Regions from separate parts of the Paenibacillus sp. MZ03-122A genome, predicted to be linked through region 1. Evidence: predicted binding sites of a transcription regulator. Region 1 holds the regulator's gene; each other region holds the start of a gene.
The links. The regulator Rex, encoded in region 1, represses fermentation and respiration genes when NADH is low (regulators of the CRP and FNR family bind a similar motif). The targets are predictions, from matches to a motif close to TTGTGAAATATTTCACAA.
Positions count from the first base shown of each region.

Region 2: NLX74_RS18590 (DoxX family membrane protein) is a predicted target of Rex. The motif match lies at 4,538-4,555, and genes of this name have one in related genera.
Region 3: pflB (formate C-acetyltransferase) is a predicted target of Rex. The motif match lies at 5,792-5,809, and genes of this name have one in related genera.
Region 4: lpdD (prenylated flavin chaperone LpdD) is a predicted target of Rex. The motif match lies at 3,167-3,184, and genes of this name have one in related genera.

Region 1 covers NZ_JANAVI010000003.1:241,493-249,327, forward strand. Annotated here, with positions in the region: gene panB (3-methyl-2-oxobutanoate hydroxymethyltransferase) at 1-437, shown strand, start outside; gene panC (pantoate--beta-alanine ligase) at 434-1,372, shown strand; gene panD (aspartate 1-decarboxylase) at 1,365-1,748, shown strand; gene NLX74_RS08340 (tetratricopeptide repeat protein) at 1,831-2,463, shown strand; gene dinG (ATP-dependent DNA helicase DinG) at 2,619-5,486, shown strand; gene NLX74_RS08350 (redox-sensing transcriptional repressor Rex) at 5,531-6,184, shown strand; gene NLX74_RS08355 (amidohydrolase) at 6,171-7,472, shown strand; gene NLX74_RS08360 (cell wall elongation regulator TseB-like domain-containing protein) at 7,510-7,835, shown strand, end outside.
Region 2 covers NZ_JANAVI010000009.1:51,679-59,513, reverse strand. Annotated here, with positions in the region: gene NLX74_RS18610 (amino acid ABC transporter substrate-binding protein/permease) at 1-1,273, opposite strand, end outside; gene NLX74_RS18605 (inorganic phosphate transporter) at 1,511-2,500, opposite strand; gene NLX74_RS18600 (DUF47 domain-containing protein) at 2,515-3,129, opposite strand; gene NLX74_RS18595 (DUF3048 domain-containing protein) at 3,318-4,412, opposite strand; gene NLX74_RS18590 (DoxX family membrane protein) at 4,660-5,178, shown strand; gene NLX74_RS18585 (dioxygenase family protein) at 5,336-6,127, opposite strand; gene NLX74_RS18580 (alpha/beta hydrolase) at 6,220-7,044, opposite strand; gene NLX74_RS18575 (hypothetical protein) at 7,317-7,616, opposite strand; gene NLX74_RS18570 (hypothetical protein) at 7,814-7,835, shown strand, end outside.
Region 3 covers NZ_JANAVI010000003.1:85,317-93,151, forward strand. Annotated here, with positions in the region: gene NLX74_RS07520 (winged helix-turn-helix transcriptional regulator) at 1-277, shown strand, start outside; partial or broken gene NLX74_RS07525 (DODA-type extradiol aromatic ring-opening family dioxygenase) at 1,019-1,787, shown strand; gene NLX74_RS07530 (Crp/Fnr family transcriptional regulator) at 1,927-2,643, opposite strand; gene adhE (bifunctional acetaldehyde-CoA/alcohol dehydrogenase) at 2,902-5,514, shown strand; gene pflB (formate C-acetyltransferase) at 5,843-7,835, shown strand, end outside.
Region 4 covers NZ_JANAVI010000004.1:226,542-234,376, reverse strand. Annotated here, with positions in the region: gene fabV (enoyl-ACP reductase FabV) at 1-639, shown strand, start outside; gene NLX74_RS11100 (DUF1540 domain-containing protein) at 939-1,091, shown strand; gene NLX74_RS11095 (hypothetical protein) at 1,265-1,504, opposite strand; gene NLX74_RS11090 (DUF4190 domain-containing protein) at 1,598-1,969, opposite strand; gene NLX74_RS11085 (hypothetical protein) at 2,193-2,780, shown strand; gene lpdD (prenylated flavin chaperone LpdD) at 2,792-3,139, opposite strand; gene NLX74_RS11075 (S8 family serine peptidase) at 3,320-7,835, opposite strand, start outside.

The DNA of each region.
Region 1 (7,835 bases):
ATCGCATTCAAGGCAAGGACGAAGCGGACGCACGCCGGTTAATGGCGGACGCCAAGGCGCTGGAGCAGGCGGGTGCTTTTGGCGTTGTATTGGAACTGGTAACTGAGGAAGTGGCAACAGCGATTTCTAAAGAGCTTTCCATTCCAACCATTGGAATTGGTGCTGGACGTGGATGTGACGGTCAGGTACTCGTTTATCACGATCTGATTCAGTACGCATCGCCTTATTTCAGCAAACGCTTTGTTAAAACCTATGCCGATGTAGGCGGCTTGATCCGCAGCAGCATTGAGCAGTATGTGAGTGATGTAAAAGGGCGGGCATTTCCGGCCGCGGAGCATGTGTTCAGCGCGGATGACCGCGTTGTGGAATCCCTGTATGGTAAGGCAAAAGGACAGACACAGGAACAAGCTAAGGAAAAGGTGGAATCACGCTCATGATCATCGTAAGAGAAGTGGATCAGCTGCGCAAGATTATTGCTGAACGTCGGCAGCTTGGGACAAGCGGAACAAAAAAGGTACACGGTTCTACCTCTTTACAGCAACATAAAGTCGGCTTTGTACCAACAATGGGATACCTGCATGAAGGGCATGCGAGCTTGATGCACAAGGCGCGTGAAATGGCGGATACGGTGGTGCTTAGCATTTTCGTAAATCCGATTCAATTTGGACCGAATGAAGATCTAGACAGCTATCCTCGCGATGAAGCTCGTGATTTGGAGGTAGCGCGGCGCGAAGGAGTGGATATTGTTTTTTTACCAACTGTAGCAGAAATGTATCCACAACCAACCCAAACCAAAATTCGTGTATCCGCTTTGACAGATCGTTTGTGCGGTGCTTCCCGTCCCGGCCATTTTGATGGTGTGACTACGGTGGTAGCCAAGCTTTTTAACATGATAGGTCCTGATTTGGCTTTCTTTGGAATGAAGGATGCGCAGCAGGTTGCTGTGCTCCAGCAGATGGTGACTGATCTCAATATGAACGTGACTATCGTACCTTGTCCCATCGTCAGAGAGGCGGATGGTTTGGCCCTCAGCTCCCGTAATGTGTATTTAAGTGCAGAACAGCGCGAACAGGCGTTGGTGCTGTCTCAGTCACTGCGTAAGGTGCAAGAAGTGAGCGAAGATATAGTAACAAACACAATTACGATTCGTCAGCTACATCAAATGGTGGAGTCCACCATTACTTCCTCTCCTTTAGCGGACATTGATTACATTGAAATATTAACTTTTCCCGGTCTGGAGCCCCTTCTTCCCGAGCAGCGGCTATGTGATGTTCAGGAAGACGTCATCGTAGCGCTGGCTGTGAAATTTGGCAATACCAGACTGATTGACAATATAAGAATACAGAAGGCGGAGGTGCTTTCCCATGTTTAGAACCATGATGAAATCCAAAATTCACCGCGCTACGGTTACGGAAGCTAACCTGAACTATGTGGGGAGTATCACTATAGATGAAGATCTCATGGAGACATCGGATTTGTTGGAGAATGAAAAGGTTCAAATTGTAAACAATAACAATGGAGCTCGACTGGAAACCTATGTTATCCCCGGACCGCGTGGGAGCGGCGTAATCTGTCTCAATGGTGCGGCAGCCCGTTTGGTGCAGCCTGGTGATACAGTCATTATTATTTCTTATGCTTCCATGTCGAATGAAGAGGCCAAAACATACAAACCAACAGTGGTATTTGTTGATGAACATAATAAACCAGCCCAAACGATGAACAAAGAAGTACACGCGACGATCATGTAATGAATGGGAGTGCGGATGAAACCCGTCTTTTAAGCGAAAAATGTGAGTGTATTAATCCATCTTTCATAAGGGCGGGATGCACATGTTCCAGCATGTATTCGCAGAAATGAACAGCATGTTAGATGATATCGTGAAGCATTACCCATCAGCCCAGGGCTCCCGCAGGCAGGAGCTGCTACAGCACTGGAGTCTGCTGCGGAGAATGAGTGACGGAATTATGGATGAGTGGCTGGCCTTTGAGGAAAAAATGGTTTGCCTGCGTGCGGCCGGGTTTTCCGCGGAGACCGATATGTCTGACACGGAGCTGCCTGAAAAAGAGCTGCCAGCTTTTAATCGGGGGCAAGGGTATTATCGATTACTCATGTACCCTGAGGCGATCCAACAATTTGAGCAGGTACTACAGCATTTTCCGAACAGCTGGCAGAGTCGCATGTATATGGGAATGGCCTATTTTCAACTAGATGATCCAGCAGAGGCTGTATGCCATTTTCAGAAGGTGCTGGACCTGACTGAGCAGGCAGGACTGAAGGCGGTCATCTATAATGCGCTAGGCTGTCTGTTGGCAAAGCAGGCTGACGTAGAGGAGGCGCAAAAATGTTTTGCTCTCGCACATCAGTTCGATCCTGCGTTACCCGAGCCGCTGCACAATATGGAAGCCTGTCTGTCCGGTACCGAAAAGCTTCGATACGACAGCTCCATGATGACGTGGATGTAGTTGTCAGACACCGAGCAAGACGATGCATGCCCACCTCTCAGGCGGCGTGTGCATCGTCTTTTTTGGCTGTCTTAATTTCCAAACAGGCGATCTTCTGCTATGCTAATATACAGAGTTATTATTTTTGTAAGTGTCATAAGAAAGGATTAGCCCGAATGAAATTTGCGGTATTGGATTTTGAAACGACAGGCACCCAGTCCGCGGATGACATCATTCAAGTCGGACTTGCAATTATAGATCATGATAACAGCATTTCCCGTGTTTACGGCTCTTATGTAAACCCTGGCAGATCTATTCCCCCTTTTATCACCGGATTGACCGGAATTACAGACGATGACGTCAAGGATGCTCCTGCTCTTGAAGAAATGATGATGGAGCTCGTGCCTATGCTGGACGATGTTGTACTGGTCGGTCATAATGTGGCGTTTGATTTTAATTTTTTGCAAAACGCTCTGGATCGGTGCGGATATTTACCGTTTAGCGGAAGAATCTTGGATACAATGGATTTTCTGAAAATTATGTTTCCATCGCTTTCTTCTTATCAGTTGGGTTTTGTGTCTTCTGAGTTTGGGCTGGCGCATGATCGCCCTCACCAAGCAGACAGCGACGCGTTGGCTACGGCTGAGGTTTTTTTAAAGTGTCTGGGTGAGCTTCAAGCATTACCTTTGATAACGATACAGCGGCTTAGCGATTTGTTTGCAGAGGAAGACAGTGACCTTGGATGGTTTCTTGATGGGGTGCGTGAAGAGAAAGAGCTTGATCCTATTCAGGATCTGGAGGGACATCAGTTTTTTCGTCAGCTTGCGCTAAAAGTGGAAGATTGGACGGAGCTAGCTGCTCCGCGTAGAGAAGATGACCCGAATCCACTGTCAGGTGTTTCCTTTGAGGAGTACATGGATGATGTGCGGGACAATTTGCGTTCATCCTTGAGCCAATATGAGGAGCGCGAGGCGCAGATACAGATGATTGAGGGTGTAAATCAGGCACTGAGTGAAGACAAGCACCTACTGATCGAAGCAGGTACAGGAACAGGGAAGTCCCTCGGCTATTTGCTCCCATCGCTGTATCACAGTGTGAAAAAAGGACAGCGAGTTATGGTAAGTACACATACGATCAACCTGCAGGAGCAATTACGCGAGCGCGACATTCCGATGCTGACCAAGGTGATTCCGTTTCCGTTCCGGGCTGCTATTTTCAAGGGTCGGGGACATTATTTGTGTCTGCGTAAGTTTGAACATAAAATAAACAGAAGAGACTTCGCGACACCGAAGGAAGATTTAATTACAGCTGCTCAGATGATCGTCTGGTTGACGCTAACAGAAACCGGTGATGATGAGGAACTGAATCTGAGCAACCGTGGTGGAGATTTCTGGGAAACGGTGGCGAGTGATTCAGAGTCCTGTCTTGGTCGCTCTTGCCCATGGTTCCGCAAATGCTATTATCATCGTGCACGCCATGAAGCAGGGATAGCGGATGTCGTTATTACGAATCACTCTAAGTTGTTTACAGACGTCAAAGCTAGTCACCAGTTGTTGCCGAGCTATGAACATCTGGTGATTGATGAAGCCCATCACCTGGAGGAAGTAGCTGGTAAGCACCTAGGTATGCATATGAAATATTTCACACTCGTGCATACACTGACACGACTGTTCAAAGACAGCAAGAATGGACAATTGCCTTCACTTCGTCAACAGTTGGCGAAATCGGGGCACGAGAAGTCGACGCATTGGGCCTCAACCATCGATCAGATGTATCCGCTCGTGTTAGAGGTTAAGGAAACTTGGGACCTGCTAAGCGACAAACTGTTTGGCATGTTGCCAGAGCGAAGCGATGCGACACCGGGTGAAACAGGACAGTTTTCTTCCCGTCTCAAACCTTCAGCCAAGCCTGCAAAGTGGGATCAGGCGGGGGCTTTGGAAAATCAGCTATATGTAACGATGAGTGAAATTTTGCGCAAGGGCGACAAGCTGATGCTGGACGTCAAGGAAGAACATGACGATTATGCGGCGGATAGCCTTATTACAGATATCACGGGTCTGCTCAAGGATCTGGCGGGGATTCGAGAAAATTTGCGCTTTTTTATGCGACTCGATGATGAAACAACCGTATACTGGCTCGAAGCGAGTGGGCAATTCCGCAGTAAATCATTACAATTTTATGCGGTGCCCGTCGATGTGAGCCGCCAGTTGAAAGAAATGTTTTTTGACAAAAAAAGAAGCATTATTCTGACGTCTGCTACCTTATCGGTAGATAAGTCGTTTCAGTACATGATCGATCAGCTCGGCTTGCAGGAGGCCGCAGATCAAGAGCGGCTGATGACTTCGCAGCTCCCGTCACCCTTTAATTACAGGGATCAGGTGCTGCTGGTCATTCCACGGGATTTCCCAAGCGTGAAGGGCAGTGTAGGAGATGCACACTTTGTAGATATGCTCGTTAGCTCTCTAGGAGCGACTGCTCAGGCGACGCGGGGGAGAATGCTCGTTCTGTTTACTTCCTATCGGATGCTCCGGCAAGTGTATGAGCCGCTTAAAGAGGCCTTAGCATCCAGCGAAATTACTGTGCTGGGACAAGGTGTGGACAGTGGGAGTCGCAGCAAGCTAACCCGCCGTTTTCAGGAAGCCAAAGCTTCTGTATTGCTGGGAACCAGCAGCTTCTGGGAAGGCGTCGATATTCCGGGGAAGGCTCTGACTTGTCTAGCCATTGTTCGCTTGCCATTTCAACCGCCGAATCACCCGTTGCTGGAGGCAAAAAGCGAGCTGCTCCAGCAGCAGAAGAAGAATCCATTTATGAAGCTGTCTGTACCACAAGCGGTTATTCGCTTCAAACAGGGATTTGGTCGGTTGGTTCGTACAGCGAGCGACCACGGGGTCGTTATCGTTTACGATACGCGTGTGATCGAATCCTATTACGGAAAGCACTTTTTGTACTCGTTACCGGGACCAAAAATGGAGCATATGCCATCGGAGCAAATGGTGCCCCGCATCGCCGAATGGCTCCAATCCGCCCCGGAGACCGAGGCATAACGGACGGACACTAAGTATGTTCGTTACAATTAGGGGGAGCAAGTATGAAATCAGATAAAATTTCAGAGGCTGTCGTACGGAGGTTACCCGTATATTTACGTTATCTGAATGCACTTCACAAACGGGAGGTGGCTACGGTCTCTTCTCAAGAGTTGGGACAGAGGCTAGATTTGAACCCGGCCCAAATCCGTAAAGATCTCGCCTATTTTGGAGATTTTGGTCGGAAGGGTATCGGTTATGATGTTTCTTATCTAATTGAGAAAATACGCCATATCCTGAAAATCGATCAGCAAATTAATGTAGTATTGGTCGGAGCGGGTAATCTGGGGCAAGCTCTTTCGAATTATAACGCTTATTTAAAAGACAATATGAAGATTGTAGCGGTATTTGATGCGTTTCCGGATAAGGTAGGGACCAAGATCAATACATTGGTCGTGCAACCGATGCATGAACTGGAAGCGACTGTGAAAGAAAAAAACATTCGAATCGGGATTATTACCGTACCTGATTTTGAAGCACAGCACGTGGCTGACAGGCTTATTGAGAGCGGAATTGGAGCGATCCTTAACTTTGCACCGACTACTCTCAAGGCACCGGCCAACATTCGGATTCATGCCACAGACTTTACAACTGATTTGCTTAGCCTCGCTTATTATTTGGAGGACGGAAAGGAAGAAACACAATATGACAGTGAATAAATGGATGATTAAAAACGGCTCTTTTGCCGTAAATGGACCAGAATCTGGGGTAATCCATGGTTTTATGATTGTGGAAGATAGCCGCATTACTTACATTGGCGAGACTTTGCCTTCGGGTGAGGAAGAGACGGAAGCGATCGATGGTAAGGGGCTTTTGTTTTTACCTGGTCTGATTAATACTCATGGTCATGCGGCGATGTCTCTGCTGCGTGGGCATGGAGATGACTTGGCACTTCAAGTATGGCTTCAGGAAAAAATGTGGCCTATGGAAGCCAAGTTTACATCTACGGACGTGTACTGGGGTACGTCGTTGTCTGTGCTGGAAATGCTGAAAGGTGGTACAACGACCTTCCTGGACATGTACGATCATATGGATGAGGTGGCTCGTGTAGCTGAAGAGTCAGGTATTCGTGCAAGTCTGATGCGTGGAGCAATTGGACTATGTTCGGAGGAAGAACAGCGAATCAAGCTGGCTGAGGCCGTGACTTTTGCGCGTAACTGGCATGGTAAAGCAGACGGGCGTATTACAACGATGATGTCACCGCATGCGCCATACACCTGTCCACCTGCGTTTATTGAAAAATTCGTACAAGCTGCGCATGATCTGGATTTGCCACTGCATACACACATGTCTGAGACGATCGCCGAAGTGGAGCAAAACGTACGAGACTACGGTTTGCGTCCAGTTGCACACTTGGATAAGCTTGGCTTTTTCTCCCGTCCCTCGCTTGTTGCCCATGGCGTTCATTTGAACGACGAAGAAATAGCTTTACTGGCTGAACGTGGTGTAGCGGTTTCGCACAACCCAGGTAGCAACTTGAAGCTGGCAAGTGGTGTGGCAAGAGTGCCTGAATTGCTGCGTGCAGGGGTTACCGTTTCTCTCGGAACGGATGGTCCTGCCAGTAATAATAACCTGGATATGTTCGAGGAAATGCGTCTGGCAGCACTTATTCACAAGGGTGTATCTGGTGACCCTACAGCAGTTCCTGCGAGTGAAGCGCTGCGTCTGGCAACAGAATACGGTGCAAAGTCAATTGGTTTAAAAGAAGTAGGAGCGTTGGCAGCAGGCAACAAGGCTGACTTTATCGCGCTGGATCTGAATCAGGCACATTTCTTGCCGCGTACAGATCTTATTTCCCATGCGGTATACTCAGCAAGCGCCAAAGACGTGGTTCACGTATGGGTAGACGGTCGTCAGGTTGTGAAAAACGGCGAATGCCTGACTATGGACGAGGAACGCATCAAACATGAGGCACAAGCCGCCTTTGAAGGGCTGCTGTCGCGCTAATTCAGGTGTCACATCCCCTTAGAGAGGAAGCACGGGTTTGAAAAATAAGAAAAAGTGGATAGCGGTCGCCATTTTGGCCGTAATACTGATCCTGGTCAGCATTTTCTGGTATTATTCCTATGTTACTCAAGACCAGGTGGCTGAGAAAAATGCCGCTATCATTAAGGCCAAGCAATCAGGTGGTCTGGTTAGCACGACTCAAACATGGAAGTCTGTGTGGGATCAGGTATATTGGGTGGTTCAAGGGAAAAATGCACAGAATGAAAATATAATGGTGTGGGTTCCTTTTCAAAAAGTGGAGGGACAACCTAACGTACCTGCCGCAGATAATAGCGGTGTTCACACCGAGTTGCTGAAGAACGG
Region 2 (7,835 bases), on a different contig from region 1:
TATCCTTCAACGTAATAACCAACTGATTGATAAACGACGGGATCATGATTTTCACAGCTTGTGGCAAAATGATTTTAAGCATAGCCGTCCGATAGGGTAGACCAAGCGAACGAGCTGCTTCCATTTGTCCCGGATCAATGGACTGAATACCACCACGGATAATCTCAGTTACATACGCACCCGCATTCAGGGATAATGTCAGTACAGCCGCGACAAAAAGCGGCATTTTGAAATCCAGTGCCTGTGGAATACCAAAGTAAATAAAGAAAGCAAGCACGATCAGCGGAATACCGCGGAATATATCGACGAATACAGTTGCAATACCACGGAACACCTTGTTATGGCTTACTTTCATAAAGCCAAACACCAACCCTAGGATAAAGGCTACGAGTAAAGATACAAGTGTGTACAGCAACGTATTTCCCATGCCCTTAATCAGCGAAGGCAGCGAAGCGGAAATCAGTCCCCAGCGGCTGGTCTCTACAGGCGCCACACCTTTGCCCGATTCGCCAAGATATTTGGCCAAAATTTTATCGTATTCCCCGCTATTGCGCAGATTAACAAGCCCTGCATTAAATTTCTCCAGCAACTCCTGGTTCTTGCCTTGGTTAACAGCAAACCCGTAAGAAGCACCTTTTTCCTTATCTGTTACCAACTTAAGGCCGTTATTTTGGTTTACACCGTATGCCAGTACCGGATAGTCATCAAAGCAGGCAACCGAATTACCTGTTTTAACTTCATCATACATTTGAGAAGAATCATCGAACGGAACTGTAGTAAAGCCGTATTTGGCCTTAATCGATTCTGCGAATGTGTAACCTTCCGTTCCTGTTTTGACAGCGACACGCTGTCCTTTCAAGTCCTCATAGCGTTTAACCGTATCATTATCCTTGCGGACCGCCATGACGACGCCTGAATCAAAATAAGGCTCGGAAAAATCAAATTTCCGCTTACGTTCATCGGTAATACTCATCCCGGCAATGACACCATCCACTTGATTCGTTTCAAGGGCCTGCACTGCCGCGTTAAAGCCAAGAGGCTTAATCGTATATTCAAAATTCTGATCCTTGGCAATAGCTGCCAGCAAATCCATGTCGATTCCGACAAATTTACCATTTACATCTTCAAACTCAAAAGGCGCGAACGTTGTATCCGTGCCGATATCATACTTTGTTTTATTTTCTGCATGTGCCACTACACCGAAATTACCGGCCAGGGCAACCACAAAAAACAAACAAATCATGAGTGCTATTAGTTTTCTAGATTTTTGCATAATTTCCTCCAGTCAGTTGAACGGTTCAAAGTTTTCTGTTTATTCTACAGGAGTTATTAAAAATTGACTACTTTGATGTCAGGTATTTTTGAAAAACGTTTCATGGAACTATCTGGATGTGTAAACTTTGAAGAAAGTTTTGCCCCAGAATGCCAATAAGCCCCTGCCGCAAAAAGCGGACGGAAGCTTATTGTGTATTCTATAGTGTGTACCTATTTTTCAAGAAATAATAATGAACTAGAAAAGAATTTTGAAAATCAATCCAGATAACAGCGCAGCAATCGGTATCGTTATAACCCAAGTAATAATAATTCGACCGGCCAGCGACCAACGCACAGCGGAAAAACGCTTCGCAGAACCCACACCCAAAATAGCCGAAGTAATGGCATGAGTGGTACTTACGGGCAAATGAAGCAATGTAGCTGTGAAAATAACAGAGGCTCCCGAAATGTCGGCTGCGAATCCGTTAATTGGCTCGATTTTAAAAATCTTGGTTCCCATCGTCTTGATGATTTTCCAGCCCCCGATAGATGTACCCAGCGCCATAGCTGTTGCGGCTGAAATTTTTACCCACATGGGTACTTCCAAATGGTCCTGATACCCCGCCGAAACGAGTGCGAATGTAATAATCCCCATCGCCTTTTGAGCATCATTCGTACCATGCGTGAACGACTGAAGCGCTGCCGTAATGACCTGCATTGTACGAAACCCTTTGTTTACCGTATGCGGACTACGACGAGCGAAGATGTATTTTAAAATTATCATCACGATGTAACCGACAACAAAAGCAATCAACGGGGAGAAAATAAGTCCTTCGACAATCCCGATGAAGCCGCTCCAGTTCAATTTATCCGATCCCGCACCTACATACACCGCTCCAGCCAATGCACCAATTAGTGCATGAGAAGAAGATGAAGGAATACCGAACCACCAGGTTAAGAGGTTCCAGATAATCGCAGCGATCAGCGTCGCAATGACGATATCAATTCCATTCGTAAGCTTGGTTGGATCAGCGACACTTCCACCAATGGTCTTCGCAACGCCTGTAAACAATATTGCCCCGAGAAAGTTCATGACCGCAGCCATAATAATCGCACGTCGCGGGGTCAATGCACGGGTCGATACCGAAGTTGCAATCGCGTTCGCCGTATCATGAAAACCATTAATAAAATCAAATGCCAGAGCAAGAAAAATAACAATACCCAATACCAGTAAACTTGTATCCATGTAAAAGGACTCCCTTACGAGTTACGCATAATGATGGATTCCAGCATATTTGCAACATCCTCGCATGAATCCGTTGTCGTTTCAAGGCGTTCGTACAATTCTTTGCGTTTAATCAGTTCAATAGGGTCAGTTACAGTTGCAAACAGGTTTTTGATGCAAATACGCAATAATTCATCCCCCTGATTTTCCAAATCATTCAGGCGAATAGTGTATTCACGAATGGCCAGCAATTTTTTCTGTGAAAGCAAATGTACAGCTTTCTGAATTTCGTAAGCTGATTGACGCAAAATATCAGCGAACTGCACAATATACTCGTCCGGCTCCGTAATGTTGTACATATAAAAACGAGAAGCCGTCGCTTCAAGACCGTCCAACACATCATCCATGGTTGTTGTCAGTTCCATGATGTCGTCGCGTTCCAACGGCGTAATGAAGGTCTTGTTCAGCTCAGTAATAATCGTGTGTGTGTAATCATCACACTTATTTTCATACTTCTTCATTTCATTTGTAAACAAAGTCACATCCTGAAGATTTGAAGTATGTTGGGCAAAATAATCGGCTGCTTGCACGATCGTATCTGCCATATTTTCCAACGTCTCGAAGAATATATCCTTTTTCTTCAATCTCATAACGATTACCCCTTTACGAAAATATCCGCAACCTGTTTCGACTGCAATAGACAACCTTTGCTATCTTATCACACTCATCAATGTTTTTGTAATGTTTGTAAAAGCAAATTTCATGACATACGTATACAGTGCCCGACATGGAAGGTCATTATCCGACAATTTCTTCCTAAAAAGGTGTATTTCGTTTTCTAATTTGCTGCTATGGTTACATGTTCCTTCAGTGAAGTATCTGCAGGTACCACATGTATATAGGATGTACCTGGCGTTAACGGGATTTCAACCCCATTTTTCATAAAACGAATCGCATCGCCTGGTGTATGCCGCCACTCAGCCTGTATTAACTGTCCTTGTTGAAACACCATGGCCTCTCCACTGCCGTCGAGCTCAACACTTAATCTGCCTACATCATCCAACGTTTGATGTCTAGCGCTCATTACAATAACATTGGCTGCTGAGAGCTGTTGGTTATTATTTTGATCCACATGTGACTTTTCGTTCACAAAACGCTTATATTGTTGATTCGCTGGATCATAGGTATAAGATACCCGATAGCTTTTAAGCAAAAACCGAATTTGCAAAGATGCTGCAGTCTCGTCCACCATAACTGGGGTTTCACCGGATTTAAGGTAAGAATATACTGGAACGTCCGTCTGCTTGGCATACCCTTTACTATCGCTTCCTTTGCGCAGTCTGTTCACGTCTGTGTATAAATTATGTGGAGGACGACGATCTTTGCTTCGCCAGAAGTAAGCCCCTCCATTTGAAATCTCATCCAGATGTTCCTTCCGCTGCTGCTGTAAAATCGCATAGGCATCTGTGCTTCCCCCTGCGTGTATCGGCAACGCACCATAGGTTTCGCCCAGCTCAATCAAATACGGTCGAATGCTACGGACCGGCCCGATCTTTACATCTCCACCATGACTTTGGAAAAAAGCGACCAGACGGGTAATCCCGCCTTCTGCAAGAACTTCATATACCATGTCTGCCTGGCTAAGTCCTGCCTGTGGACGTGCAGCCGGAGCATTGTTAATCATGACAGCGAGCGGCCGCTCCAAAACAGGCTGCTCCACCGGAAGACCGGTAAGCGGAGCTGTAAATGCCGGAATAGACTGCTCCTTCGGCGGTTCAAGTGCCTCCTTCTCTGTTACTTGCTTGGTCGGTTGGGGAACGGATTCAGATTCACCCGTATTGGACATAGCAGTACAAGACATCAGCGTCATGCATAACAGAGCTGAGGCCATCACACGCAACCAATGATTTCGTTGGGAAATGGGCCCGGACAAGTTCATCCCTCCACTTAGTTATTTTTCTCATTATAAGCTTTATTTCCTGTTTTTGTCTTGATTGAAGCGTAACCACTCATAGAATACTTATCTAAAGACATTAAAATTTAAAAAATATTCAGACTTTGTGATTTTTATCACAAATAACTGTAACTGAACCTACTACAATAAAGGTGTAGCAAAGATGATCATCCCAACAAAATGAAATACAACCAACATTATAGATTAAGAAAGAGGAGTGGTTTGAATGTTTAACAGCTGGTTACGTGAAAACAAAGTCGCAATGTGGTTGCTGACTGTAGTACGGGTTTATCTAGGTTATGAATGGATGACCCACGGACTTGAAAAGCTGACAGGTGGATTCGATGCAGGCGGATTTATCTCGGGGGCCATTGCTAAAACAGGTGGAGACCATCCCGCTGTACAAGGCTGGTGGGGATCGTTCCTGGAAGCCTTTGCCCTGCCGAATGTAGGTTTGTTCAACGTCCTGATCCCATTGGGTGAGTTCTTGGTCGGGGTTGGCCTGCTTCTCGGTACATTGACTACGCTGGCTGCTTTGATGGCTATGGTTATGAACTTCTCGTTCCTGTTCTCGGGTACAGTAAGCACCAATGCAATCTACCTGCTGTTTGAAATCTTCCTTGTAGTTGCTGGTGCAAATGCCGGAAGAATTGGCTTTGACCGTTGGGTATTGCCCTTCCTGCGTGGACTGTTTCGTAAAAATAAAGATACCTTTCCAGTGGACCCTAGTCGAAAAATAGCTTAAACATTCCCAAAATAACCGTTATCCTCCGGGATAATGGTTATTTTTTTGCGCTGTTATGCTCACGATACACGTGCCTTCTAATTAATCGAAGACGAAAATACACAAAAGAACTTCCATTCCCACACACCATGTGGATTCGGAAGTTCTTTTTTTACATTTACGTATCACTTTCTTGACCAAAAGCCCAACAATTGAGACTTAACGAGCCAAGGACATACGATTGAAAAAGCTTACGCGCGGAGCGCTCATGATCCGCAGCCCCCATCGCATAAAACAAAGGTGAAAAATGCTCTATTCCATAAGAAGGTACCGCCTGTTTGGCATATGGAGCCTTCTTGTCATATTGGAATAGGTGACGCAAATTCCAGTCTTGAAGCTGCTGTCCAATCCAGTCATCATATTGAACGGCCCAATCAGCTGGCTCACTCGTCTGCTTGAGTGTCCGCAAGTTGTGGACCAATCCACCGCTACCAATAATCAAAATCCCTTGTTTTCGCAACGGAGCCAGCATCCGCCCAATCTCGTATTGCTCCTGGGGAGCGCGCCGAGAATCAATGGATAAGGGTACGACCGGTATGTCTGCATCAGGATATATATGCCGCAAAACCACCCATGCTCCATGATCCAGTCCTCGGTTCCGAACCGGCTGGTGGAACAGGTTATGCTGACTGAACAGATGCTCTATCTCCTCATACAGCTTTGGATCGCCTGGTGCAGGGTAATCAATTGAGTACATTTCTTCGGGAAAGCCATAGAAATCGTGCAACGCTGCATGCTGATCATCCGCGCCAATACATTGATCGGGGCTATCCCAATGCGCGGAAAAAATGACAATTCCTTTGGGTCGGGGCAGGCTCGCGCCCAGCTTTGCAAGAAAGCTGGTATATGCGTTATTTTCTACAGCCAGTGTCGGTGAACCATGCGCAACAAAAATTGAGGGTAATGTCATCGCTGCCAACCTCCACACGCCAGTATAGTGTTACTCTTCCATTTTACTCCGGCGGAGGCGCAATTTCCAATACAATCCGTTTCACACTGAAATCAGATCATCCAGTGCTGCCAATCCCGTTGAATATTTTCCTGTTCATCCAGCCATTCAAGTGTTCGATCAATCAGCCGTTGCCGCTCTTTACCTGACGAGAAAGTGTGATCTCCCTGGAAAATAATCTCTTTATCACAGCGCCCCTCTGGACGCATCCAGAATATCTTTTGAAACAGAAATGCATAATCCACAGGAATAATATCATCCGAGGTACCATGAACAACGAGCACATCTCCGTTAAATTTAACGGCCTCCTGGAACGGCTGAAATTGAGCTAACGACTCAAAATAAGCAGGCGTAAACTTATAGCCCAAATAGTCGGCATGACCGGTTTTAACAGACTCATCGTACACGCTTCGCTCCGTAATTTTGACGATGTCGTTGAACGGATAGCCCACTGCGGACCAAAGAACCAGATTTTGTACTCTCTTGTCCCGTACGGCTGTGAGAAGGGCTACCGCGCCCCCCAGACTGTGACCGATCAGCGTCACCTTGGTCGGGTCAATGTCCGCGCAATTGACGGCGTAATCCAACACGGTACGTGTCTGATTAATCATGGATTCTAACCCCTGCTTGCCATATTCCCCTGTGCTTTCTCCACAACCGGCAAAATCAAAACGCAGGACAAAATATCCCCCTTCCGCCAGTTCACGCGCAGTCTTGACGAATAATCGATCTACTCCGATACGATTGCCTACAAAACCGTGACATATAACAACGAGAGGAACCCTTCTCTGACGATCTCCCTCATTTGTACGGTTTGGATAATGAATTGTTGCTGCCAGTTCTTCATGTTCAAAGCGAATTCCAATTTGCCGTTCCATCCTGATTCCCCCTGTTTCAAGCTTCACTACACATTTATGAATTCAAACTCATATCGTAACGTGGAATATCCATCCAGGATATTCATTCACTTTAATTCCGATAAGTTTAATAAGATTTTATAGTAAAGTCAGTCTATCATTGCCCTGCTTCCTTGTCAACCTGTCAGTTCACATCGTTAAAAAAGTAAACAAATAGCGCTCCCCGATGCGATTCCGGAGAACGCTATACTACACTTATTAGAGTGAATCCACTACATTAAAGTAGACGTTCGTTATTCGTAGCTGTTCCTAAACATTTGGTGGGTCTCCGTTCGTCCCTCCCACTCCAGCTTACAAGAGGCGCCGTTATGTTCATCCTCATGCCACAGGCTGCGGTAGTTCTGTGCACCTAGTTCACCCGCAAATTCTGTATCCTTAGCCACTTCGATATCGTCCAGTATACGGTACGTTGGAGATGATCCTTGAACGCTCCGGTGACTCACATTTGTAGACGAGGCCACCCCGCTATTCCCGTTCGAAGCGTTTGCCAGTCGTTTTTGGACTGAATAATCTGCCTGGTTCTCCAGTTTCATGATGCCACACCCTCTTAACGTTTATATTCAGGTTGCTCTATGTGCTCACCCTGTATCCAGTTTGAGGAGAATGCAGCGGTAATATACATTTTATAGATAAAGTCTTTTGCCATCCGACGCTTCCTCACGTATACTGTCTTTGTTACGAAATGGCGGTTCCATCAGCCCGGGATACGCTCATAATGCAGGAGGAAGAAATGAATAAAGCAAAAAATTATA
Region 3 (7,835 bases), 160 kb from region 1:
CGCCTTTTCATGTTTGGGCAAGCGTTGGAATGGATTAATTATTCAATCCATGATGAGCGGTCCTAAGCGGTTTAAGGATATTTCCAATCTGATTCCCACAATGAGTGACAAAATGTTATCAGAGCGGATGAAAGATTTGGAAAATGAAGGAATTCTTACACGTCATGTATATCCGGAAACTCCTGTCCGCATTGAATACGAGCTAACAACCAAAGGCCGTGCACTTCAGCCGGTTATGGAACAGATTCAATTTTGGGCTGAGGAATGGATTAGATGAGCACCAAACTAAATAAGCGTTTCTCATAGCAAAACAGCCTTTTCCTAGGAAAAAGGCTGTTTTTTTATTTTGTGTATAGGACTACTTATCCATATCACAGAAATGATGTGCATAGGTAGCACGGCTTAATAGCCTTTGACTCGCCCTGCAACTGAGAATAATGCTGCTGTTGCACGGCGGGGCACACGGGTTTGAATATCCAGCGCGGCCGAACGGAATGTACCCAGACAGGAATGGCAAAGTCTCCCTGCATAAATAGGGGAACGGCAGGACTCACAAGGATAATCAAGCTGACTGTATGTGGAGGGAAACTTGCCTGCTCTTACCCAGTCTATGAGTAATTCTATAGGTGTGCCGGTTACATCACTGAGCTGGCAGGTATGAGTAGAAGGATGCTTCCATAGATAGTTAGAACAGCGGTCTAAGAATATATTTTCTTCCTGAATACAAGTACTACACAGGTTTCTAAGGTTCTGACGAAAAACGGAACCACATTTTGGGCAATTAGAAGTATGTATCTCCATAGAAACCAGTCCTTTGTATCGAAGTGTAGTGAAATTTCAAAATTTATTAGTTACATATTACTATGACCTTATACCTATATCAATCTTTATTTATGGAATCACTGATCTAAGTGTATGTTGAAGTCTGTGTTGACATAACTCTGTTACTTATGTACTATTACTTACATAAAGTTACTTAATGAATAAAATAAATTATTGATGACAAGGGGATATTTATATGATGCCATCTTTATTTTTAGCCCACGGCTCACCGATGCTTGCTATTGAACAGACGGGCTATACTTCATTTTTAGAGCAACTGGGGAAAAGCATTCGTCCTAAAGCGGTTGTTATCTTTACTGCTCATTGGGAAGCGCAAACGTTGACGATCAGTTCGATGGATGACGTGTACGGATACCATTTATGATTTTGGTGGTTTCCCACCGGAACTGTACGCGGTGAAATATCCAGCACATGGCTCTGTCGAACTGGCCAATAAGCTGAAAAAATTATATGAACAAAAGGGTATTGACGTACAAACTGATCGGGTGAGGGGACTGGATCATGGATCCTGGACATTGTTGCATCGTATGTATCCTGAGGCAGACATTCCGGTAGTTCAGATCTCTGTAAATCCATATCTCTCGCCCAAAGAACAATATGTCATTGGTGAAGTGCTGCGTGGACTGGGAGAACAGGATATTCTGGTCATTGGCAGTGGCGTGACTGTTCATAATCTGCGTATCGTCAAATGGGGGGAAACGAAAACAGAATCTTGGGCTATAGATTTTGATGATTGGATTATTGAAAAAGTGCAAAATAGAGATATAGAGGCTTTGGATCACTATGAAAGTGAAGCACCGTATGCTCGTCAGGCCGTACCAAGAGCAGAGCACTTTGTACCGTTGTTTATTGCGATGGGGAGTGGAAATCCTGCAAACAAAGCCAAGGTCATCCATAGAAGCTATGAGATGGGGAATTTAAGTTATCTATGCTTACAGTTTTAGAAAGTTTGTTGCCAGAAGAAGGACTATTGTTAAAATGCTTCGCTACTGCTCCTGTATAAGTAGGGGAGTGGAAATAAATTAGGGAGTGTTATAAGCTATAATGGCTTATAACACTCCCTTTTACATAAATAACGATTCATTATATCCGGCAAATCTCACGAGGGCACAATTCACAATGACACACGCCTTGCAGCATTTCCAAATCCTTGACAACAATCATGCCGTTATCGTATTCTACTGCATTTTTCTTACGTAGATCACTAAGCATCCGGTTTACGCTTTCCCGAGTCGCACCGATCATATTAGATAAGTCAGTATGAGTAATTTTCTTATGAATCAGGATATGTTCGCCGTGAGGCTCACCATAGGTATTGCATAGACGGATGAGTGTTGAACATAAAGCACCTGGCTTGCCGTACATCATCAAATCGCGGAACTTAGTCTGAGTAATACGGTGATGCGAACCCATCCATTTCATAAAGTCAATCGCAAAATCACAATGCTGGCAAATAAGCAGTTCCAAATCTGTATGATCGATTACGCCAATATCACTATCTTCCAGAACCTCAGCAGAAAAGGAATGCTTAGTACCGAAAAATGGATCAGCTTGACCAACAAGATCGCCGCTTTGATACATATATAGAATAAGTTCCTTACCTTCATCCGTTGTTTTGGTTACTTTCACGCGTCCGCGCTTAATATAAAACAGCTTATCCGCTGTATCTCCTTCCCAGAACAGATGCGAGCTTTCAGGCATAACTCGATCTTTCATCATCACTTGCAACCGGTTGAAGCTGGCCTCCGAGAAGCAACAGGTGTTGCCGCGGGCTTCCATTACATTTGTAGGGTTTCTCATCGTCCATTTCCCCTTTGTATCCTATGTTTTTTATCTGCAACTTGATCAATTCAAATTCATTATATACCTGCGCAATGCGTTTTTGGGGCAAGAAGAGGGGGTAAAAGTGGCAGAATTCCAAACTTTGTGATTTAATTCACTTCATAAAATAAAATTTTAAATAGATTGTGAAAAAAATCACAATATATCTTGAAAAGCTGTGTTACGATCAGTGCGTGAACAAGAGATAGTACACGAGATAACAGGAGGATGAGGGAAATGGCTGTTAAAAACGAGGTTATCCAAAAAGAGCAAAGCGCAGAGCAGTATATTCAAACGCTGATTGACCGGGGGAACCGGGCACAGCAAGCTTTCATGAGTATGAATCAGGAACAGATTGACGAAATCGTACAAGCTATGGCACTCGCAGGGATGGATAAACACATGTACCTAGCGAAGATGGCTGTTGAAGAAACAGGACGCGGTGTGTACGAGGACAAAATCACCAAAAACATGTTTGCAACAGAATATGTCTATCATAGTATCAAAAATGAAAAAACCGTCGGTGTCATTGAGGACAATGATTTTGACAGTTTTCAAAAGATAGCAGAGCCAGTCGGCATTATCATGGGGATCACTCCAGTGACAAACCCGACTTCGACTACGATGTTCAAAGCGCTGATTGCCATTAAAACACGTAACCCAATCATTTTCGGTTTCCATCCATCTGCTCAATCGTGTAGTGCGGAAGCAGCCCGCGTCTTGCTCGAAGCAGCTGTTAAACATGGTGCTCCAGCTGATTGTATTCAATGGATTGAAGCACCTTCGATGGATAAGACCAATGTACTGATGAACCACCCTGATGTGGCGCTGATTTTGGCAACTGGTGGATCAGGCATGGTTAAGGCGGCATATAGCTGCGGTAAACCTGCTCTGGGTGTAGGCCCAGGTAACGTGCCTTGCTTTATTGAAAAAACAGCAGACATCAAGCAGGCTGTGAACGATCTCATCCTCTCTAAATCTTTCGACAACGGTATGATTTGTGCTTCCGAGCAAGCGGTTATTATCGAAGAGCCAATCTTCGAACAAGTGAAAAAATTGATGATCGCTAACGGCTGCTATTTTGTAAATAAAGAAGAAGCAGCTAAGCTCACTCAAGGAGCTATGAATGTCGAGAAATGTGCAGTGAACCCAGCAATCGTGGGGCAGTCTGCTGTGAAAATTGCTGAAATGAGTGGTATCACAGTACCAGCAGGAACTAAAATTTTGGTCGCTGAGATTGAAGGGGTAGGAACAAAATTCCCATTGTCTGCGGAAAAATTGAGTCCTGTATTGGCTTGCTATAAAGTAAAAAATGCGGAACAAGGTATTCAACGTGCTGCTGAAGTCGTGGAATTCGGGGGCATGGGCCACTCGTCCGCTATTCATTCGAACGATGAGGACGTTATCGCTCGCTTCGCAAACCGTCTGCAAACAGGACGTATCATTGTAAATGCACCTTCCACACATGGTGCGATTGGCGACATTTACAACACCAACCTTCCTTCGTTGACACTCGGTTGCGGTTCGTATGGTCGTAACTCGACTTCGTCGAACGTATCGGCAGTCAATTTGATTAATGTGAAAAGGGTGGCGAAACGGACGGTGAATATGCAATGGTTCAAAGTACCTTCCAAAATCTATTTTGAGAAAAACTCGACACAGTATCTTGCTAAAATGCCTGATATCACACGTGTAGCCATTATCACAGACCCTATGATGGTACAACTGGGATATGTAGATCGTGTTATTCATTATCTGCATCAACGCCAAACACCAGTAGCTATCGAAGTGTTCTCTGAAGTAGAGCCAGATCCATCGACAGTTACGGTAGAACGTGGTACTGAAATGATGAGACGTTTCCAACCGGATTGCATCATCGCACTGGGTGGCGGTTCCCCAATGGATGCTGCTAAAGGCATGTGGATGTTCTATGAATATCCAGATACTGATTTCAATAATTTAAAACAAAAATTCATGGATATCCGTAAACGGATTTACAAGTACCCACGTCTGGGCCAAAAAGCACAATTTGTAGCTATCCCTACAACCTCGGGTACAGGTTCCGAAGTTACATCGTTCGCAGTAATTACAGACAAAAACCTGGGCGACACGAAGTACCCACTGGCTGACTATGAGTTGACTCCTGATGTGGCAATTATTGACCCAGTGTTTGTATATTCGCTACCTAAAACAGCTGTAGCGGACACAGGTATGGATGTTCTGACACATGCTATCGAGGCTTACGTGTCCGTAATGGCTAATGACTACACAGATGGTCTGGCAATTAAAGCCATTCAATTGGTATTCCAATACCTAGAACAATCGGCTCTGACTGGTGATAAGCTGGCTCGTGAAAAAATGCATAATGCTTCTACACTTGCTGGTATGGCATTTGCTAATGCATTCTTGGGCATTAACCACAGTCTTGCACATAAATGGGGTGGACAATACCATACAGCGCATGGCCGCACGAATGCCATTTTATTGCCGCACGTCATTCGCTATAATGCGAAAAAACCGACAAAATTTGCTTCGTTCCCTAAATATTCGCACTTTGTTGCGGATGAGCGTTATGCAGAAATCGCGCGCATACTGGGACTGCCTGCACGCACCACCGAAGAAGGGGTTAACAGCTTGATCGAAGCGATCCGTAAAATGAATAAAACACTTGGTATCGAGGAATCGTTCCAACAAATCGGTTTCGATGCAAAGGATTTCGAATCACGTGTAGACTATCTGGCTGACCGCGCATTTGAAGATCAATGTACAACTGCGAATCCGAAGTTGCCGCTGGTTACTGAGTTGGCTGATGTCTATCGCAATGCCTTCTACGGACGTTTTGACCAATAATATAATAGGTACGAAGAGGCTTGTGAAAAAGCATTTTCTCGTTCAATACCGATGCAGGCTCTCTATATAGAGGGCCTGTTGGTTTGGGAAGGGAGGTGAACGGCAAGGCTAAGGATATAGGCGTGAAGCTAGGGAAAATAAAGTGACAAAAATCACTCATATTGTGATTTTTGTCACATACTACACTCTATCATTATTCTACAATAAGGGTGTAAGAAAGGTCCCGACACTGAGCGTAAGGCATCGGTGAAAAGGCCGGGCTCAAGAAATAGCTTTATCGTGAAAAAAATCACAAGTCCGGAAGACCAAACAATTTGGAGGGATTTACATGTCGGTGATTGAGAGAGAATTACAAGAGCAACAATCTGGCTGGAGAGGTTTTAAAAAAGGCAAATGGACTAAAGAAGTCAACGTCAACGATTTTATTGAAACTAATATCTTACCTTATGTTGGCAATGAAGAATTTTTGGTTGGTCCTACCGCCAACACAACTGCATTGTGGGATATTGTATCCGATCTTACTAAAAAAGAGTTGGCAAACGGCGGCGTGCTTGATGTAGACGTGAATACGCCATCCACTATTATTTCACATAAACCGGGTTATCTAGACCGGGATAAAGAGCAAATTGTCGGTGTACAAACAGATGCTCCATTCAAACGCTCTTTGCAGCCGTTTGGTGGAATTCGGATGATGATCGACGCTTGTAAAGCCTATGGTTTTGAAGTACCAGAAAGTATCATTGATATCTTCACTCATATTCGTAAAACTCACAACCAAGGTGTATTTGACGCTTATACAGATGAAATGAGAGCAGCCCGTAAAGCTGGTATCATTACTGGTCTGCCAGATGCATACGGTCGTGGTCGTATTATCGGTGACTATCGTCGTGTAGCTTTGTATGGTGTAGCCTTCTTGATCCAAGATAAAAAGCTGCAACTGAAAAGCCTTGAAGTTGATTCCATGGAAGAAGACGTAATTCGTCTTCGTGAGGAAATTTCCGAACAAATTCGTGCTTTGAATGAACTGAAACAAATGGCTGCTGAGCACGGTTTTGATATTTCCAAACCTGCTAACAATGCGAAAGAAGCTTTCCAATGGGTATATTTTGGATATCTTGCAGCAATCAAAGAACAAAATGGTGCAGCAATGTCCTTAGGACGTGTATCTTCCTTCCTTGATATTTACTCTCAACGTGATATGGAAGAGGGTACAATGACAGAAGAACAAGCTCAAGAACTAGTCGATCATTTTGTTATGAAATTGCGTATTGTTAAGTTCTTGCGCACACCTGACTATAATGAACTATTCAGTGGAGATCCAACTTGGGTTACTGAGTCCATTGGTGGTATGTCCGTAACTGGAGAAACTCGGGTAACTAAAAACAGCTTCCGTTTCCTGCACACCCTCTACAATCTGGGACCTGCACCGGAGCCGAACCTGACTGTACTGTGGTCGGAAAAATTGCCTGAAGGCTTCAAAAAGTATTGTGCGAAAGTTTCTATTGAAACTAGCTCCATTCAGTACGAAAATGACGATCTGATGCGTCCAATTTATGGAGACGATTATGGTATTGCTTGTTGTGTATCGGCAATGAAAATCGGTAAGCAAATGCAATTCTTTGGTGCTCGTGCCAACTTGGCTAAAGCTCTGCTGTATGCAATTAACGGTGGTAAAGATGAAAAATCTGGCGTTCAAGTAGGGCCTGAATTCCCAGCCATTACAGGTGAAGTTCTGGATTATGAAGAAGTGTTGAGCCGCTTCAAACCTATGATGGAATGGTTGGCAAAACTGTACATGAACACTTTGAATGTTATTCACTACATGCATGATAAATATAGTTACGAACGCATTGAAATGGCGTTGCATGATCGTGATATTCTCCGTACCATGGCTTGTGGTATTGCGGGTCTGTCAGTTGCTACCGACTCCTTGAGTGCCATTAAATTTGCAAAAGTTAAACCAATCCGTAACGAAAAAGGGATTGCCGTTGACTTTGAAATCGAAGGCGAATATCCTTGCTATGGTAACAACGATGACCGTGTAGATAACATCGCTGTGGAACTGGTAGAAAGCTTCATGAGTATGATTCGCAAGCATAAAGCTTATCGTAATGCGGTTCCTACTCAATCTGTACTGACTATTACTTCAAACGTGGTGTACGGTAAGAAAACAGGTACAACACCAGATGGACGTAAAGCAGGCGAACCGTTTGCACCAGGGGCAAACCCAATGCACGGTCGTGATAAAAAAGGTGCTTTGGCATCTCTGAGTTCCGTAGCCAAATTGCCTTATGAACACAGTCTGGATGGTATCTCGAACA
Region 4 (7,835 bases), on a different contig from region 1:
ACAGAAGAAGAAGTACAAGCAACGGTAGAGGTTATGGGTGGTGAGGACTGGAAATTGTGGATTGACGCCTTGCGTGAAGGCGGTGTATTGGCTGATACTGCAACAACCTTCTCCTTTTCGTACATTGGTTCAGATATTACGCAAGCCATCTACAGAGAAGGCAGTATCGGAAGTGCAAAGGATCATTTGGAGGAGACAGCGCATCAGCTGAACGATCAGCTGAAAGTTACAGGCGGACGCGCCTTCGTCGCAGTCACCAAAGGACTCGTTACCCAATCTAGCTCCGCTATCCCTGTCGTTCCTCTGTATATTTCTGCTTTATATAAGGTAATGAAGGAAAAAGGGCTGCATGAAGGGTGCGTAGAACAGAGCTACCGCCTGTTTGCTGAGCGTCTGTACGCACCAGAAATTCCTGTAGACGAAGAAGGGCGTATTCGTATTGATGATTGGGAACTGCGCGAAGACGTACAGGCAGAGGTTGAGAAGATATGGGAGGCGCTGACGACCAACAATATCTACGAATTGTCAGATCTTGAAGGATATCGTCACGAATTTTTCCAACTGTTCGGCTTTGAGTTCGAGGGCGTAGACTATGATGCTGACATCGATCCCATCGTAAATATTCCTAACGTGCGCTAAGTCTTTTCATATCGTCATTATGTCAGAAAAACAAAAAAAAGCTGTTCTCCAGCAGAGAAACATTTCGTTCTGCATGGAGGACAGCTTTTGTTTTTTAATTAAAAGGGACACTTGTGTCCGCTTCGAACTGCAAAATGAAGCAAATATTGCAATTTTAAATTTCATTTGATATTGTACAAGTAGGCATAGCAAAATCCCTCTTCCTAACAAGAGGGTAAACACAGTTGGACAAGTCCTACCTTGACTGACCGTGATACTATTTGCTCAGCCCATCACATCCATATAAGGAGGTGTACAACATGGCAAAAGACGTTCTGTGTGAAGTCAATTCATGTACGTACTGGGCCCAAGAAAATAAATGTAGCGCTAGCTCCATTTATATCGTAAGCAACAGACCTGAAGACACTCACAAATCCGAAGAAACAGACTGCAAAACCTTCGAAGCCAAGTAAATCTTTGATTTCAAGCCTAAGCTTTATAATGAAGGAGCCCATGCCCGGGTTCCTTCTTTCTTATGATATTCTAACAAGAATGATAATTATTATCAAGTCCTTTTTCGGTACAGAAAAACGCTATTCAATCCACACAATCATTTCTCTGCTCAACGTCTGGTTGCAGGCTTACTTTATAAAGTCACGCCGAAAAGGACCCTGCTGTTCTCTCTAAAAACAAAAAAAGAAGCGTCGCTCTGAACGATTCGCTTCTTGTGCTTGACCTTTTGTAATTGTTCTTGCTTGGTCGGCTTCATTCGTATGTGCTGTGAAATCTCGCCATAATGGTCATTCGTTTTGCGGCTCTGTGCCGCACAATAGATTCCAGCGCGTTTTGCCTTGCTCAGCGCTTTTTGTGTTTGAGTACGTGCCATACGGCTTCACTCTCCTTCTTTGGACTCCTTTTATCATAACATCCAATAGTCAAATCGTGAATGGTTTGTCTGACTCAAGCATTCTTCAATTCATTAAATGTCTGAAAAAACATCTGGATCGCCACTGGAGGCCGCTACAATAAAAACAATAACTATAAAAATGATGATCAGTGTATAAATCAGTGTACCGATAATACTACATACCAATCCAGCAATGGCCATACCTCTGCCTTGCTCGCCATGACGGTTAATTTCCTTCAGGGAAAGACTGGACAAAATAATACCCACAATTCCGATAATCAACCCGAGATAGGGAATGACCACAGATAAAATCCCAAGCACCATCGAGGCAACAGCTTTACTATTCGTAGGTGGAACTACTGGGGGCGGGTTAAATGGGGCGTTATAATCGTTCGTCTCCTGAAAAGGATCGGAAGATCGAGGCTCCTTGTACAAATCACTCATCTGTTAAATTCAACTCCAATAAGTAAAATAGCAATTATATAAGTTCTAGGGTACCACAATCTTACAAATCAGGACAGTACTTATTTCAATTTTTTAAATTAGAACGTTAAAAAGAAGAAACATAGCGATATTAGCACTTTTTGAGGTAACCGGGCATACAGTATTTTACCTGTTACAGATCAATTGCGCTCCATGAGAGCATCCTGCCAAGGAGGTCGGAGCTATGCTATATCGTGCAACATCCCGCAGAAAGGGCTCGCCTCACAAACGTTTAAATGCAGAAACACTTAGGAAAATATCCGCTGCCATGCTACCCTTTTACAAAGCTATTGCAACCCGACGTGCTTTTGCCGTCCAATGGTCACGAGCTGTCGTTCAGGGCAATTTGGATCGGATGAAATCCCTTCTCTGCTCAGTAGCGCCATTTGCCGCCAAACAAGGCTTAGGCACGAATGGCATCGGCTACTTCATTTCCTTTTTAGCTCAGCCACCGATGCTTTATTATACGAATGGAACGACGATTCCACCGGGGACTGTGCAGTTTACGTTTGAGCCGAGAGTTCATCGCGCCATCGCAAAAGCCGTTTTTCCGCTGTATCGCGAATTGGCACGTAATCCATGTTTTGCTTCTGCCTTAGCTAAAGCGATCAACAGACAAGACCAGCGTGCAGTTCATGTCATGATCCGTAGTTTGATTCCATCCTCTGCACTGAAATCCGTACAAATTGAGGATGATGGCTTTGCCTTGCTTTTTAAGTATCCCTTTAGCAAGTATCCCTATCGCAATCTGCTCTTTCAGGAGTTCACTTAAAAAGGTCGCTACTAGCGTGCTTGCTTGAGTTTTCCAATGAGCTCTTTTCCCAGTTGTATAGCCATATCTGTCAGCACTCTGATTTCGTCCTTGGTTGCATGATCCAAATGTGCCCCGCAGCAAATGGCAAAATTGCCCGCAAACTCTTTTCGCAAGCGAACTGCAATTTCTTCGGTAATATAAAATTCCTTATGGTTTTGTAATTGCACAGTTTGAATCGGCTCGAGCCTGGCCCCTGCTGTAATCGTTCCCAAATGGGGCTGATCACCGCCAGAAATGAGTACAATGATATCTTCCCCCATAAAATAGGCATCCAGCACAAGACGGATACGTCCGCTTTCTTTTTGCAAATGTATCATATAATCCTCTCCTGCTAAAAAATATTATTGTGAAACGATTCACTTTATGACCATTATTCATTGTATCGCTTCCTGAACGGCTCGACAATTAAAAATGGCCCACAGCAGCCTCTATAAACCGTGGCTTGCTGTGGGCCTTCATTGCTATTCTAGAAGAAGCCTTCCCTTTCCTACTGGCTGTTAACGGATTGTGATCGTATGCACAGTCTTACCGCTTGCGCCGTCATTATCCGTCACCGTTAGCTCTACGGTATACGTTCCAGCTGTGGTGAATTTATGCTTCACCTTGGAACCGACTGCCGTATCGCCATCGCCAAAATTCCAGCTGTAGCTGACGATTTCACCATCTACATCACGGGAAGCTTTGGCGTTAAATTGTACATTTTTGTTCTTCTTAGCTGATTCATTAGCCTGAATAATGGCTACTGGCTTTTCATTGGATGTAGGTGGATTCGGATCAGGGTTCTGTCCTCCACCATTGGTTACATACAATTTTCCTGGCGCCTCCGTCTCCACTTCATTTCCCGCTGCATCCCTTACCCGGATCACGATGACTCCGCCTTCCAGATTCAGAGAAGATGAAGTGAAATAAGTACCTTCATAGTGGCCTGACGAAGTTTCATTTAATGGAATATCGTTGCGGCCCAAAGTGGACAGGTTGAAAGGCAGCTCCACATGGAAGGACGCCTCCAAACCGGATGCACTGTCAAAGGATACTCGTACCGGCTGCCCTGGAGTAATACGCACATCCTCCGCAGGGCTAATGTTTTCAAGCTTCGGCAGAGCTGTATCGACATACACCGAGCGCGTAACGGTTGTTTCGTTTTCAGCAAGATCCTTGGCCGTCACCGTAATTTGATTTTCGCCTTCGTTGATAAGCAATCGCTTGTTAAAGCTGCCATCACTTCCAAATTCAGCGGGCTCACCGTTAATCGACAATTCGGTGAGGAACTCGTCGTACACGGTACCGATAACACTAACTACACCCGCGTTCGTACGGGCTCCTTCATCAGGAGAAGTCAGGATCAGACCCGGTTTAGTCTGATCGAGCGTCACAACTACCGTTTCGGAACGATCCGTTAATTTGCCGTATACCGCTGCTTGAACACTTAGCGGATTAGCACCTGGCTGAAGATCAACCGACAAACTGAACTGACGATCCTTCACTTTCGTTGTGCCAGCCAGTTCCTTACCGTTAAAGAGCTGAATATCGGCTCCTTCTGCCGGGGAAGTTCCTGTTACGGTAATCGACTCTTCCTGCGTATACGTAGCCTTCGTAGGAGTCGTAATCGTTGGAGCATTCACCGGATATCTGACGATAGCCCGGATCATGTAGTTCCCTTCCTCCTCAGGTGATTGGCTCCATGCTCCGCTTACACCTTGCCAGCTGCGAAGTGCATTCGGGCCACTCTCATCTGTAGCAAGACCTGGCGACTGTGTGCCTACAGCAGACTGTGTATATACGATGTAGAAGTCACCTTGAACCGTCACCGGCTCTGGAAGCTGCACCGTCGTCCATTGTGTCTCATCCCTTACGGCAGTCCCGTCGAATGGACCAGCCAATAATCGTCCAGGTGCTCCTGCCGCACCGGAGGCGTCATAGATAGAATATTGGAATGCCGTTCCTCCCGGATTCGGAAAGGCAGAGTTCCAGAACAAAAGCGATGCTCCTGTCACTTGAGCCACTTCCGACTCAGGCGTCATTCTGACTGCCCATGAATTGCCTGCCGCGTTAAAGGCTCTAGCATTTTCTCCTGTCCCGTCATCGTAGGCAATGCCTCCCTGGAACCCGATGAAAGGTTTCAACGTGACATTCGCTTCCACACTACCGTTCGCAGGAGCAGTAACGGATACACTGTCGCTATAATAATTCTCAGCTGAAATGGACAATGTGTATGTTCCTTCCAGCACGTCCAGCGTAAATTCTCCAGCCTCATTCGTCTCTACCGGAGCAATACGTGCATCCTCCAGCACCAACACTTTCGCTTTTTGGATCGGTTCACCGGATTGCTTGTCGGTAATGACCCCGTGAATCGTACCGTGAGGTACGGCCTGAAGACTAAAGTTTGCTCTGATGACTTTGTTATTCTCAATCGTGACTGCTTTCGTTTGAGGCACATAACCATAGGCTTCAGCCTTCAGCGTATAGTCGCCCGCTACATGGGTAAAGCTGTATTTGCCCGTGGTCGGATCCGTTTTCACCGAACGTCCGGTTTCCAATACCGTAACCGTAGCGCTGGCTGGAAGACTGTCGAGACCGACACGTCCACTATCCACCGTTGTTTCTGCCGGCTTCACTTTCTCCTGGAATTCACTCTTTTCAGTGCTTGTAATTTTGTACAGCGGGAATTGTTCTTCCGCTTTTTCCAGCTTGATACTCGACTCAGGTACGATGTCCTTGGTCACTGTCGCAGCTGGAATGCCCAGCACACGGAAATCGTCAATGTACCAGCCGTTCTTGTTCACACTGTTATCCGATTTCAAACGGAAGCGAATTTGAATCTCATTGCCGGTGTAGCTATCCAGATTGTAATAAACTGGAGTCCACTTTTTCCCGTTCGTGTTGTGAGAGAACTTGCCCAGCTCGCTCCACGTGTCGCCATTGTTTTTGGACACTTCCACATAACCGTAATCATAGCCGGCCTCAATTTCAAACCAGTGATTGAAGGTCAGTGTTGCGTTGCGTACAGCCTGCAAATTAATTTTGGGAGAAACCAGCGAAAATTCAGCTCCGTTCTCATAATTGCTATCCAGATCGGTTGCCCACACATTGGGTCTGGACGCTGCGCTCTCTGGTCCTACTTCCTTGGGAATGCCGCGTTCCCACTCATCCTTGGTACCGGAATGAGTCCAGCCATTATCCGAGCTGCCGTCAAAATGATCGCTATACAGCGTATCTGGCACGTCTACTCTCAGAGAAGCCTCATTCGACTTGATTCCTTCATTGCCACTATAATCCTCAGCCGCCACTGCATAATGATAGGTCGCTCCACCGACCGTGATGGTATCTGTGAGTGTCAGTGCTGAGGTTGTACCGATGGAAGTATAATTTTTGCCTGATTGGGTAGAACGATACACCTTGTACTGCTTTACATCCTCATCGGAGGAAGCATTCCAGGCCAGTGTGACGTTGCCCACAGTATCTGCTTCAGCAGTCAAATTGCTCGGCGCAGCAGGTGCAACGGTGTCTGGCTCCTGAATCGACAGATCGTCAATATACCAGCCATCTTTCACAACCGTATTGTCACTCGTAAAGTTGAACAGGAGGTATACCTTTTGACCCGCGAATGCCCGCAAATCAAGATATTGTGTTTTCCAGCCGTTGCTGGTGCCGGTAAACGATAATACCTGCTCAAACGCATTCTGATTGTTTGTGGTTGCTACGTACACTTTGCCGAAATCAGAATTGTTTTCAAGATCGTACCAATGCTTGAAGCTGACCAGTGCCCCTTTTGAGCTCTCGGTCAGATCAATCGGAGGGGCCATAAAATAACTGTTGGAGTTGGCCTGATATTGGCCTTCGAGATTAGTCGCGATGACCTTTGTACCCGAATGTGCGCTTTTAGGGCCGCTTGTCGGAGTTCCCCATTTCCAAACACTGCCCTGTCCACCGATATTAATACCGGCAATGTCTTTTTCGAAGTCTTGTGTGTAGCCTGGTTTTACACCTTTGGAGATTTTAACCTTGTATACTTCAGTTTCAAATCCATTATTACCATAATCATTTACACGAATATAGTATTCCAGACCAGCGCTGTCCACCAAAAAAGTCGGGATAGACGCTTGATATGTACCATCTTTGCTGTCGCCGGAGGTCCGTTCCAACGGAATATATACATAGTTTGACGTACCTGTTGTTTTGGCAAATGCCTCAACGGCTGTCACGCCGACATCATCCGTTACATGAGCAGTCAGAGGTATATCAATACCCTCGAATGCCGCTGCGGGCGGTGTATGCTCGAGAATAGGTGCTTCCAGATCGTCGCCACCCGTTACAACTTTACCAGACACGGAACCCAGACCTTGCATGACCGAACCGACTGCATCCAGCGCATTAATGACACCATGTCCGTAACCATTGTTTGGCGAAGTAGGATATGTGCTGTCCGTGCGCGGTGTAGCTGTGTTCATCAAAATTTCCTCAAGCTGATCTACGGTAAGCGAATGATTCGCTTGCAGCAACAGAGCTGCAAGGCCCGCAACATGAGGTCCCGCCATGGAAGTACCGTTATACCCGCCTTTATAGGCGCCACCAGCGACAGATGACCGGATATTCACACCCGGTGCGGAAACTTCGGGCTTCACCTCACCATAGGGTGAGGGTCCTAACAATGAGAAGCTGGCCAGATTATCATTGCTATCCGTGGCTCCAGTAGCGAAGGATTCCGGATAGTTTGCCGGATTGGCTACCGAGGCAGGTCCGCCCGGATTGGAAAGAGAGGTATTACCTGCGGAGAATTCGGGGAAGATTTGAGCATCCCGCCACGCCTGAACCACAGGCCGGAACCATTCATCAAGACCCGGTCCGCCTCCCCACGAGTTGTTCACTACGTCTGGAGCAAGCTCGGGATGAAGATTCCCTTGGGCATCTTTTGGCGCAAGCAGCCATTGACCGCCATCCAGTATAATCGCATCCGTCGTTTCCGGATTAAAAATCCGAACCGCAATCCACTTCGCACCAGGTGCAACGCCAACT